2 regions of the Clavibacter tessellarius genome follow, and region 2 is predicted to be linked to the other one. Evidence: riboswitches for the same ligand, from Rfam matches in the RefSeq annotation. Region 2 holds a riboswitch; the other holds the start of a gene.

Region 1 (5,675 bases), 790 kb from region 2:
GAGCACGCGCGTCTCGGTGGTGCCTTCGAGGGGGCCGTCGGCGAAGACGGCGAGGTAGCGGACGTCGGTGGGTGCGGAATCGGTCATGGCCTCAGGCTACCCGGGCGCCGCGACCGCGTCCGTGCGGACGACGGCGTCGGCCAGGGCGCGCGGGTCCTCGCGGGCCACGTGCGCGCGCCACTGGGCGTCCCAGCGCTCCCACTCGACCGCGAAGGACGCGCCGTCGCGGGAGATGGCGCGGGCGCGACGGACGTCGTCGTCCGCCTCGACCCAGATCCGGTGCGTCGCCAGGGCCGCCGCGGCGCGGGTGAGGGATCCGCAGCCCTCGACCACGAGAGGCCGGTCGGGATCGAGGTCGTGCCACTCCGCAGGGGCGTCGGCGGCCCAGTCCCAGCGGCGCCAGCGCGGTCGGCCGCCCGGACGCATCCCCGTCATCACGTGCTGCTCGAGGTGGCGGGACGCCGCCTCCAGGCCGTCCCAGCCGGGGTAGACGTCGTCGAGGCGGAGCAGCTGGGCGCCCGGCGGGAGGTGCGCCGCCGCGTCGCCGTCCCGGACGAGCGCGTCGGCGAGCGTGGACTTGCCGGATCCGCTGGGGCCGTCGACGAGGACCAGCGCCGGGCGCCGCTCCCCCGCGTCAGGCGGCAACGAAGTCCCACGTCCCGGCCGCGACCGCGGCCCCGACGGACGCCGCGGCGACCAGCACGGCCACGAGGACCACCAGGTGCTCGCGTCGGCCGACGACGCTGGGCCGCGCCCACGTGCGGAGGCCCGGGCCGCCGAAGCCGCGCGCCTCCATCGCGGTGGCGAGCTTGCTGCCACGGCGGATGGACAGCACCAGCAGGGCGAACGCCTGCCCGGCGAACCGGCGCACGCGGCCCCGGTCGGCCACGCCGCGGGCCCGGCGGGCGAGCTCGAGCGACCGCCAGTCGTGGAGCAGGAGCCCGACCAGGCGGACGCCCGCGAGGGCCCCCAGGACGAACCGCGACGGGAGCCGCCACACCTGCGCGAGGCCGTCGGCGAGGTCGGTCGGGTCCACGTCCGAGAACAGGATGAGCGACGCGATGCCGACCGCGAGCACGCGGAGGGTCGTCGCCACGGCCAGCAGCACGGATCCCTCGCTCACCACCACGAGGAGGAACTGCGCGTAGACGTCGCCGGAGGTGCGCCCGTAGAGCAGGATCGTGAGGCCCGCGCCCGGGGCCGCGATCCAGATCGGGATGCCGCGGACGAGGAGCGACCGGACGCGGATCCCGGTGAGCGGCAGCAGCAGCAGCTCGAGCGCCAGCGCGGCGCCGGCGGAGACCACGTCGAGGCTGAGGACGAGCGCGAGCGTCAGCACGAGCGCGGCGGCCAGCCGGGCGACGGGGTTGACCGCGGCGAGGCCGGTCGCGCGCGAGGCCGGCACGGCCTCGCGGATCGCGGCGCTCATCGCACCACCCGGAGGCGCGCGGGAGCCGCGTCGGCGGGATCCAGCCGGAGCACGTCGTCCGCGAGCGAGGCCACGAGGTGCTCGTCGTGGGTGACCGCGAGGACGCCGACGCCCTCGCGGTCGACGAGGTCGGCGAGGAGGGCGACGAGCTCCGCCCAGGTGCGGGCGTCCTGGCCGAAGGTCGGCTCGTCGAGGACGAGGAGGCGCGGGGCCGTCGCGAGCGCGGTGGCCACGGACAGGCGGCGCTTCTCCCCGCCGGAGAGCGTGAACGGGTTGGCCTGGGCGAGGCCGTCGAGCCGGAGGCGCACGAGCAGCTCGTCGACGCGTCGCGGGGAGGCGACCGGATCGGCGCCGACGGCGCGGGGGCCGACCTCGAGCTCCGCGCGGACGGTCGCCGCGAGGAACTGGTGCTCGGGATCCTGGAAGACCGTGCCGATGCGGGCGGCGAGCTCGCGCGAGCGCCAGGCGGACGGATCCGCGCCGAGGCCGTCCGCGAGCGCGCCCTCGGCGACGACCCGGCCCGCGACGGCCGGCAGCAGGCCGCCCAGGGTGAGCGCCAGCGTGCTCTTCCCGCCGCCGTTCGGGCCCGTGAGCGCCGCGACGCGGCCCGCGGAGAGCCCGAGGGAGACGTCGCCGGCCACGGCGACCCCGCGGCGCCGCCCCACCCCGAGGCCGTCGGCCCGGAGGAGCGGGGACGGCGCGGCCGGCGACCGGACCGGGGCGACCGGCTCGCGTCCCGGGACCCAGACGCCGGCCGCCGCCAGGGAGGCGCCCTGGTCGCGCAGCACGTCGTCGGGGGCGCCGTCGGCGAGGACGCCGCCGTCCGCACCCAGCACGACCACCCGGTCGACCAGGTCCTGCCACACGGCCACGCGGTGCTCGATGACGACGAGCGTGGTGCCCGTGGACGCGACGACCCGCTCGACCGCGCGGCGCACCTCGCCCACGCCCTCGGGATCGAGGTTGGCCGTCGGCTCGTCGAGGAGGAGGAGGCCGGGCCGCATGGCGAGGACGCCCGCGAGCGCGAGGCGCTGCTTCTGGCCACCGGAGAGCGCGGTCGTCGAGCGGTCGAGCGCGACGTCGAGGCCGACGGCGTCGAGCGCGTCGCGGACGCGGGCCCAGATCTCGTCGCGCGGGACGCCGAGGTTCTCGCAGCCGAAGGCGACGTCGTCGCCGACGCGGGAGAGGATCACCTGCGCGTCGGGGTCCTGGAGGACGAGGCCCGCGCGCCCCCGCTGGCCGGCCGGATCCGCGCCGTCGACCTGCAGCTCGCCCCGGCTCTCGCCCTCGTCGTCGCCGCCGAGGACGCCCGCGAGCGCGTGCAGCAGCGTGGTCTTGCCGGCGCCGGATGCGCCGAGCAGCAGGACGCGCTCCCCCGGCTCGATGACGAGGTCGACGTCCCGCACGGCCCAGGCGCTCCGGCCCGCGTGGCGCCAGCCCCAGCCGACGGCCCGGACGGCGGCGCCGCCCGAGGACGATCCGCCCCCGGGAGCGGTGCCGGCGACCGGCGCGCCCGCCGACCCGCGTCGGCCGGGCCGCCGCACGCTCAGACCCGGGCCGCGGTGTCGCGACCCGAGGCGAAGCGCGAGAGCGCGCCCGTGCGCGCGAGCGCCCGGGCCACCAGCCACGAGAGCAGGCCCGCGACGACCGCCCCGGAGACGAGCGCCGCGATCGTGTAGACGGCGACGAAGAGCGGCGAGGAGCCCGGGTAGTAGGTGATGAGGTCGGTCACGGCCATGCCGAGGCCCGCGCCCATGCCCGCGAGCACGGCGACGTACGCGCGCCAGTTCGCGTAGAGGAAGACGAGGAGCACGAGCTCGGCGCCGAGGCCCTGGGTGAGGCCGGAGAGGAGCGTGCTCACGCCCCAGACGTTCCCGACCAGCATCGAGACGAAGGCCGCGAGGAGCTCGCCGTACAGGGCGGCTCCGGGCTTGCGGATCACGATGCCGGTGAGGACGCCCGCGAAGAGCCAGCCGCCGCCGGCGAGGGCCTGGAGCCCCGGGAGGAGGGGCTCGAAGAGCCCGCTCACCGGCACGGACGCCGTGTTCCAGAGGACGAAGACGAGGCCGGACGCGACGCCGAGGACGCTGGCCACGACGATGTCGATGACGCGCCAGCGGGCGCGGAGGCCCGAGCGGGGAGCGCGGGCGCCGGGGTCGACGCTCGCGGCGGATGCGGTGGACGAGGGTGATGCGGTCATTGGACGTGCCCTTCGGAGGAGTGGAAGAGGGCACGGGTGCGAGATGGAAGCCTCCCTGCGCTGGCATGATCCAGATCAGGTTCGACGGTCGAAGACTGGGTGTCTTCCTCTCAGCCCGGCTCACCGGACTCCCGTGTTCGGTGCGATCCTAGCGCGCGGTCGGGCATCCGGCGCGCCCGGGATGCGCAGATGCCACGGACGCACGGGAGCGCGGGTGCCCGAGGGCACCCGCGCTCCGCGCTGGTCGTGCGCGTCCGGGGACGCCGTGCGCTACTTCAGCGTCTTGATGAGCTTGACGAGGACCTTGCCGGAGATCCAGATGACGGGCGTGGCCACCGCGAGCAGCGCGATGACGTTCGGCTGGAACCGCACCTCGCCGTCGGTGGCGATGTAGGCGCCGATCGGCCAAGTGGCGCCGCCGCCCCCGCCGCCGCCCGCGACGTTGCCGTCGGAGTCGGGGAGGTCGCTGCCCCCGCCGAAGCCGTACCAGGCGAATGCCACCGGGACGATGGTCGAGCCGTCGATGTCGAGGGGGTCGCCGTAGACCGTCCCCACTCCGGCGTTCTTCACGTTCTCTGCGAGCTGTGCGACGAGGTTGGTCATGCGTCCCACCGTACCCCGCGAGGCCCGCCGGATGCCGGGCGATCCGCGTCCTCGCGGTAGCCTCGCCCCTGGTGCGTCGCTGCGTCGCATCCGGCCTCCCCGCCGCTGCGGCCCACGCGGATCCACCGCCTGCCCCGCCCCCGACGGACCCGCGCGCACGCGCGCCGTCGGCGGACGAGTCGACCCAACTGGAGGACCACTTGCACACCTGGCCCGGAAACCCGTACCCGCTCGGCGCGACCTTCGACGGGAGCGGCACGAACTTCGCGCTCTTCAGCGAGGTCGCCGAGAGGGTGCAGCTGTGCCTCATCGAGGAGGACGGCACCGAGACCCGCGTGGACGTGACCGAGGTCGACGCGCACGTCTGGCACTGCTACCTCCCGCACGTGCAGCCGGGCCAGCGCTACGGCTACCGCGTCACCGGGCCGTACGAGCCCGAGGCCGGGCACCGCTCGAACCCCGCGAAGCTGCTGCTGGACCCCTACGCGAAGGCCACCTGCGGCGAGTTCGACTGGCACCCGTCGCTGTTCGCGTACGAGTTCGGCGACCCGGCGAGCCGCAACGACGAGGACTCGGGCCCGCACATGATGCTCGGCGTCGTGGTCAACCCGTTCTTCGACTGGGACGGCGACCGGCTCCCCCGCACGCCCTACAGCGAGACCGTCGTCTACGAGGCGCACGTGAAGGGCCTCACGCAGCTGCACCCGCGGATCCCCGAGGAGCTGCGCGGCACGTACGCCGGCATCGCGCACCCCGCGGTCATCGACCACCTGCAGCGACTCGGCGTGACGGCCATCGAGCTGATGCCCGTGCACCAGTTCGTGCAGGACAACACGCTGCTCGAGAAGGGCCTCCGCAACTACTGGGGCTACAACACCATCGGGTTCTTCGCGCCGCACAACGCCTACTCGTCCACGGGCGAGCTCGGCCAGCAGGTGCAGGAGTTCAAGTCGATGGTGCGGGCGCTGCACGCGGCCGGCATCGAGGTCATCCTCGACGTGGTCTACAACCACACGGCCGAGGGCAACCACCTCGGCCCGACGCTGTCGTTCAAGGGCATCGACAACCAGGCCTACTACCGGCTCATGGAGGACGACCCCACCTACTACATGGACTACACGGGCACGGGCAACTCGCTCAACGTCCGCCACCCGCACGCGCTGCAGCTGATCATGGACTCGCTGCGCTACTGGGTGACCGAGATGCACGTGGACGGCTTCCGCTTCGACCTCGCCTCCGCGCTCGCGCGCGAGTTCTACGACGTCGACAAGCTCGCCACCTTCTTCGAGCTCGTGCAGCAGGACCCGGTGGTGTCGCAGGTCAAGCTCATCGCCGAGCCGTGGGACGTGGGCCCCGGCGGCTACCAGGTGGGCAACTTCCCGCCGCAGTGGACGGAGTGGAACGGCAAGTACCGCGACACGGTGCGCGACTTCTGGCGCGGCG
Region 2 (5,675 bases):
CGAGATTCAGGCACTGAAAGGAACGGGCACATGATCGGACAGATCCTCCTCGCCCTCGTGGGCATCGGATTGATCTTCTTGTCGATCCCGTACGGAGCGACTGATGGGGCGGGCAGCTGGTGGGGTGTGCTCGGTGGCGCGCTCATCGCCGTGGGTGCCGTGGTGGTCGCAGTCCGAAGACGTCGGCGTCGACCGGAGAACTGACACGGGGGTGATCCTCGGACGGTAGCCGTGCGCAGGGGTGGGGCCTGCGCACCTTCGGACCGCATCGAAGGTGAGCATGCCCCCGTCGGTAGGCTGGCCGGATGACCGACCCCGCCGTCCCGGCCGTCTCCTCCCCCGCATCCGACTCCCCCTCCACCCCGCCCGTGGCGGAGCAGCGCCCGATCGAGCGCACCTTCCACGGCGACACGTTCGTGGACCGCTACGAGTGGCTGCGCGACAAGGACGACGCGGCCGTCATCGCGCACCTCGAGGCCGAGAACGCATACGCGGAGCAGGCCACGGCGCACCTGGAGCCGCTGCGCGAGGCGATCTTCACGGAGATCAAGGACCGCACGCAGGAGACCGACCTCTCGGTCCCCGTCCGCGAGGGCGACTGGTGGTACTACGCCCGCACGGTCGAGGGCTCGCAGTACGCGATCCGCTGCCGCCGCCCCGTCACAGGTCCCGACGACTGGACCCCGCCCGCCGTCGAGGCCGCGGCGGACGGCGCCGCGACGCCCGGCGAGCAGGTCCTGCTCGACTCCAACGTCGAGGCCGACGGCCACGAGTTCTTCTCGCTCGGCGCCTTCGAGCTGAGCCCCGACGGGTCGCTCCTCGCCTACTCGACCGACACCGAGGGCGACGAGCGGTTCACGCTCCGGATCCGCGACCTGGCCACGGGCGAGGACCTCGCCGACGAGATCCCCGGCACCAGCCACGGCGCCACCTTCTCGGCGCACGGCGACCACCTCTTCTACGTCACGGTCGACGACGCCTGGCGGCCCGACACCGTGTGGCGCCACCGCGTCGGCACCCCCGCGTCGCAGGACGTGAAGGTCTTCACCGAGCCCGACGAGAGCTACTTCGTCGGCTTCGGCATGACCCGCAGCCGCCAGTACCTCGTGATCGAGGTCGGCTCGAAGATCACCACCGAGGTGCTGCTGCTCGACGCCGGCGACCCCACGGGCGCGTTCCGGCCGGTGTGGCCGCGCCGCCACGGCGTGGAGTACGACGTGGACCACGCGGTCATCGACGGATCCGACCGGCTCCTCATCCTGCACAACGACGGCGCCACCAACTTCGAGCTCATCGACGTGCCCGCCGACGACCCGACCTCCACGACCGACCGCCAGGTCGTCATCCCCCACGACGACGAGGTGCGCCTCGAGGACGCCAGCGCGTTCGCCGACCACGTCGTGGTCTCCTACCGCCGCGAGGGCCTCACGCGCGTCGGCGTGATCCCCTTCGACCGCGTCCTCGACGGCGAGCAGCTGCACGAGATCGCGTTCGACGAGCCGATCTACACGGTCGGCACGGCGGGCAACCCCGAGTTCGCGCAGCCGACCATCCGCCTCGGCTACACGAGCCTCGCGACCCCGGCCACCACCTACGACTACGTGCTCGCGACCCGCGAGCTCCGCCTCCTCAAGCAGCAGCCCGTGCGCGGCGGCTACGACCCCGACGACTACGTGCAGACCCGCGAGTGGGCGACCGCGGAGGACGGCACCGAGATCCCGCTGTCGGTCGTCTACAAGCGCGGCCTCGTGCACCCGGGCACGCCGGCGCCGCTCCTGCTGTACGGCTACGGCTCCTACGAGGCGAGCATCGACCCGTCGTTCTCCATCGCCCGGCTGTCGCTGCTCGACCGGGGCATGGCGTTCGTCATCGCGCACGTGCGGGGCGGCGGCGAGATGGGCCGGCGCTGGTACGACGAGGGCAAGACGCTCACGAAGAGGAACACCTTCACCGACTTCGTCGCGGCCGCCGACCACCTCATCGCGCGCGGGTGGACGAGCCCGGAGAAGCTCGTGGCCGAGGGCCGCAGCGCCGGCGGGCTGCTGATGGGCGCGGTCGCGAACATCGCGCCCGACCGCTTCGCCGGGATCCTCGCGGGCGTGCCGTTCGTGGACGCGCTGACGAGCATCCTCGACCCGTCGCTGCCGCTCACCGTGATCGAGTGGGACGAGTGGGGCGACCCGCTGCACGACCCCGAGGTGTACGCGTACATGAAGTCGTACACGCCGTACGAGAACGTGCGCGAGGGCGTGGAGTACCCGCGGATCCTCGCCGTCACGAGCCTCAACGACACGCGCGTGCTCTACGTCGAGCCGGCCAAGTGGACGGCCCGCCTCCGCGAGGTCGGCGCGCCCGTGCTGCTGCGCACCGAGATGCAGGCCGGCCACGGCGGCAAGTCGGGCCGCTACGACGCGTGGCGCGAGCGCGCCTCCGACTACGCGTGGGTGCTCGACGTGGCGGGGCTCACCTGAGGCGGGTCGCCGCGCTGTCGCCCTCGCGATCCTCGGGCGTGACCTCCGCCGTGATCGCCTCCGTGCTGATCGGCGCGGGCATGGCGGCGGCGGTGACGGCGGGGCTCGGCTACCTCACCCGCTTCTCGATGTTCGACGCCCTCTACGGGGAGATCGACACGTCGCTGTACCTGCGCATCACGGAGGTGACGTCGTTCGAGATGACGGCGATCCTGCTCGGCCTCGCCGCCGCCCTGATCGGTCTCGTCGTCGCGATCACGCGGGCCGTCGCCCTGCGCCGTCCGCGAGCGCGTGAGGCCGGACGCGGAGGCGACCGCCGGGAGTAGGTGCGCTCGCCCGCTCCCCCTAGGGTGGGTCCCTGACACGGGGTGCCCACGAGGGCTGAGATGAGACCCGTCGCACCTGATCCGGTTCGCACCGGCGGAGGGATGTCATCATGAGCGCTGCGCGCCCGTCCACCCACGAGACCACCGGGACGGGGACCGCCTCGGCGGACCTCCTCCACTTGCTGCGAGAGCGCACGCCGCTCGTGCAGTGCATCACCAACGCGGTCGTCACCGGCTTCACCGCGAACGTCCTCCTCGCGCTGGGCGCCGCGCCCGCGATGACGGACGTGCCGACCGAGGCGGGGCCGTTCGCCAGGATCGCGTCGGGCGTGCTGCTCAACCTCGGCACGCCGCACGCGGAGCAGCGGGAGGCCGCCGTCGAGGCCGCGCACGCGGCGCGCGAGGCGGGCACGCCGTGGGTGCTGGATCCCGTCGCCGTCGGCGCCCTGCCGGTGCGCACGCGGCTCGCGCACGAGCTCGTCGCGCTGTCGCCGACGATCGTGCGCGGCAACGCGTCGGAGGTCATCGCGCTCGCGACCGGCGGCGCGGGCGGCCGCGGGGTCGACGCCACCGACGAGGTCGAGGCGGCGCTCGACGCCGCGACGCTGCTCGCGCGCACCTACGGCACGGTCGTCGCGGTCTCCGGGCCGGTCGACCACATCACCGACGGCACCCGCCTCGTGCGCGTGCACACGGGCGACGCGCTCCTCACGAAGGTGACGGGCGGCGGCTGCGCGCTCGGCGCCGTGATGGCGGCGTTCGCCTCGACGGATCCGGATACGCTGCGGGCCGCCGTCGCCGCGACGAGCGTCTACACGATCGCCGCGGAGGTCGCCGCCGAGGGCGCCCGCGGGCCCGGGTCGTTCGCCGTCGCGCTGCTCGACGCGCTCGACGCCGTCACGCCCGAGCTCGTCGCCCAGCGCGAGCGCCTCTCGTGAGCGGGCTCGACCTCTCCGTCTACCTCGTCACCGACCCGGCCCTGTGCGGCCCGCGCGGCGTGCCCGCGGTGGTCGCCGCGGCCGTGGCGGGCGGGGCGACGGCCGTGCAGATCCGCGACAAGCACGCGAGCGCGGCCGAGCTGCTCGCGACCGTGGTCGCGGCGGCGGACGCGATCGACGCCCACGCGGCCGCGCACCCATCCGCTCCCCGACCGGTGCTGCTCGTGGACGACCGCGTCGACGTGGTGCTCGCGGCCCTCGCGCGCGGCGCCCGCGTCGATGGCGTGCACGTCGGCCAGTCCGACGTGCCGGCCGACCTCGTGCGCCGGATGCTCGACGCCGCCAGCCCCGACCGGCACCTCGTGCTCGGCCTCACCGCCAACGCGCCGGCCCACGTCGAGGCGGTGCGCGCGCTCCCGGCCGGCACGGTCGACTACCTCGGCGTCGGCGTGATCCGCCCCACGACCACCAAGCCCGACCACCCGGCGCCGCTCGGGCACGACGGCTTCGGGATCATCGCGGGCCTCTCCCCCGTGCCGTGCGTCGCGATCGGCGGGGTGGACGTCGGCGACGTGGCCGCGATCGCCGCGGCGGGCGGGGCGGGCATGGCCGTCGTGTCGGCGATCTGCGCGGCCGAGGACCCGGAGGCGGCGGCGCGCGAGCTGGCGGACGCGTGGGCGCGGGTGCGCGCGGGGGCGGCCGCCGGCACGGACGCGGACGCCGGCACGGACGCGGACGCGGACGCCGACGCCGACGCGGCGAGCGCCGAGCCGACCCCGCCCACCGCGGCGGCCGACCCCACCCGCGTCCCCCGCGTCCTCAGCATCGCGGGCACGGATCCCACGGGCGGCGCCGGCATCCAGGCCGACCTCAAGTCCATCGCGGCGAACGGCGGCTACGGCATGGCCGTCGTCACGGCGCTCGTGGCGCAGAACACCCGGGGCGTGCGGGAGATCCACGTCCCTCCCGTGGCGTTCCTCCGCGCGCAGCTCGACGCGGTCTCCGACGACGTCACGATCGACGCCGTGAAGATCGGCATGCTCGGCTCCGCCGCGGTGGTCGACGAGGTGGCCGACTGGCTGCGCGCGGCGCGGCCGCCGGTCGTGGTGCTGGATCCGGTGATGGTCGCCCAGTCCGGCGACGCGCTCCTCGACGCCGACGCGACCGAGGCGCTCCGCCGCCTGCTGCCGCTCGCCGACGTCGTCACCCCGAACCTGCCCGAGCTCGCCGCGCTCCTCGGCGAGCGCGAAGCCGACGGGTGGGACCAGGCGCTCGCGCAGGGGCGGACGCTCGCGGCCCGCCACGGCGTCCGCGTCGTCGTGAAGGGCGGGCACCTCCGCGCCGACGACTGCCCGGACGCGCTCGTGACCCCGGGCGCGGCCGGAGAGGAGAGCGCGGTCCACGTCGTCGACGGTCCGCGCATCGCCACCACCAGCACGCACGGCACGGGCTGCTCCCTCTCGAGCGCGCTCGCGACCCTGCACCCGCGCCGCGGCGACTGGTCGGCCGTGCTCGCGGAGGCGAAGTCGTGGCTGACGGGATCGCTCGCGCACGCGGACGACCTCGACGTCGGATCCGGCGCCGGCCCGCTCGACCACCTGCGCGCGCTGTGGGACGCCGCCGGCACGCACGCGGGATCCATCGCGGCGGAGATGTGGGCGGGATCCGCCGACCTCCGCCGCCAGATCGACGACCTCCCGTTCGTCCGCCGGCTCGGCGACGGCACGCTCCCGGAGGCGTGGTTCTCGCACTACCTCGCGCAGGACGCGATCTACCTGCGCGCCTACTCGCGCGTGCTCGCCCGGGCGAGCCAGCTCGCGCCGACGCCGGACGCGCAGGTCACGTGGGCGCGGGCCGCGGCCGACGCGATCGCCGCGGAGTCGGCGCTGCACGCGGAGTGGCTGTCGCGGCACCCGGCGCCCATGGTCGCCGGGCCCGTG

Evidence for each region. A riboswitch is a leader RNA that binds a small molecule or an ion and turns the genes downstream of it on or off. The one in region 2 is predicted to bind thiamine pyrophosphate.
Region 1: it holds a riboswitch for thiamine pyrophosphate, as region 2 does, so the genes downstream of both, FGG90_RS03185 (ECF transporter S component) here and thiM (hydroxyethylthiazole kinase) in region 2, are expected to answer to the same signal.

What each region holds. Positions count from the first base shown of each region.
Region 1 is NZ_CP040788.1:698,143-703,817, reverse strand. Features, by position in the region: gene FGG90_RS03205 (hypothetical protein) at 1-87, opposite strand, end outside; gene FGG90_RS03200 (nucleoside/nucleotide kinase family protein) at 97-645, opposite strand; gene FGG90_RS03195 (energy-coupling factor transporter transmembrane component T family protein) at 635-1,429, opposite strand; gene FGG90_RS03190 (ABC transporter ATP-binding protein) at 1,426-2,973, opposite strand; gene FGG90_RS03185 (ECF transporter S component) at 2,976-3,629, opposite strand; TPP riboswitch at 3,665-3,765, opposite strand; gene FGG90_RS03180 (hypothetical protein) at 3,900-4,232, opposite strand; gene glgX (glycogen debranching protein GlgX) at 4,433-5,675, shown strand, end outside.
Region 2 is NZ_CP040788.1:1,485,367-1,491,041, forward strand. Features, by position in the region: gene FGG90_RS06810 (hypothetical protein) at 1-17, shown strand, start outside; gene FGG90_RS06815 (LPXTG cell wall anchor domain-containing protein) at 31-204, shown strand; gene FGG90_RS06820 (S9 family peptidase) at 306-2,471, shown strand; gene FGG90_RS06825 (hypothetical protein) at 2,510-2,797, shown strand; TPP riboswitch at 2,826-2,917, shown strand; gene thiM (hydroxyethylthiazole kinase) at 2,908-3,735, shown strand; gene thiD (bifunctional hydroxymethylpyrimidine kinase/phosphomethylpyrimidine kinase) at 3,732-5,675, shown strand, end outside.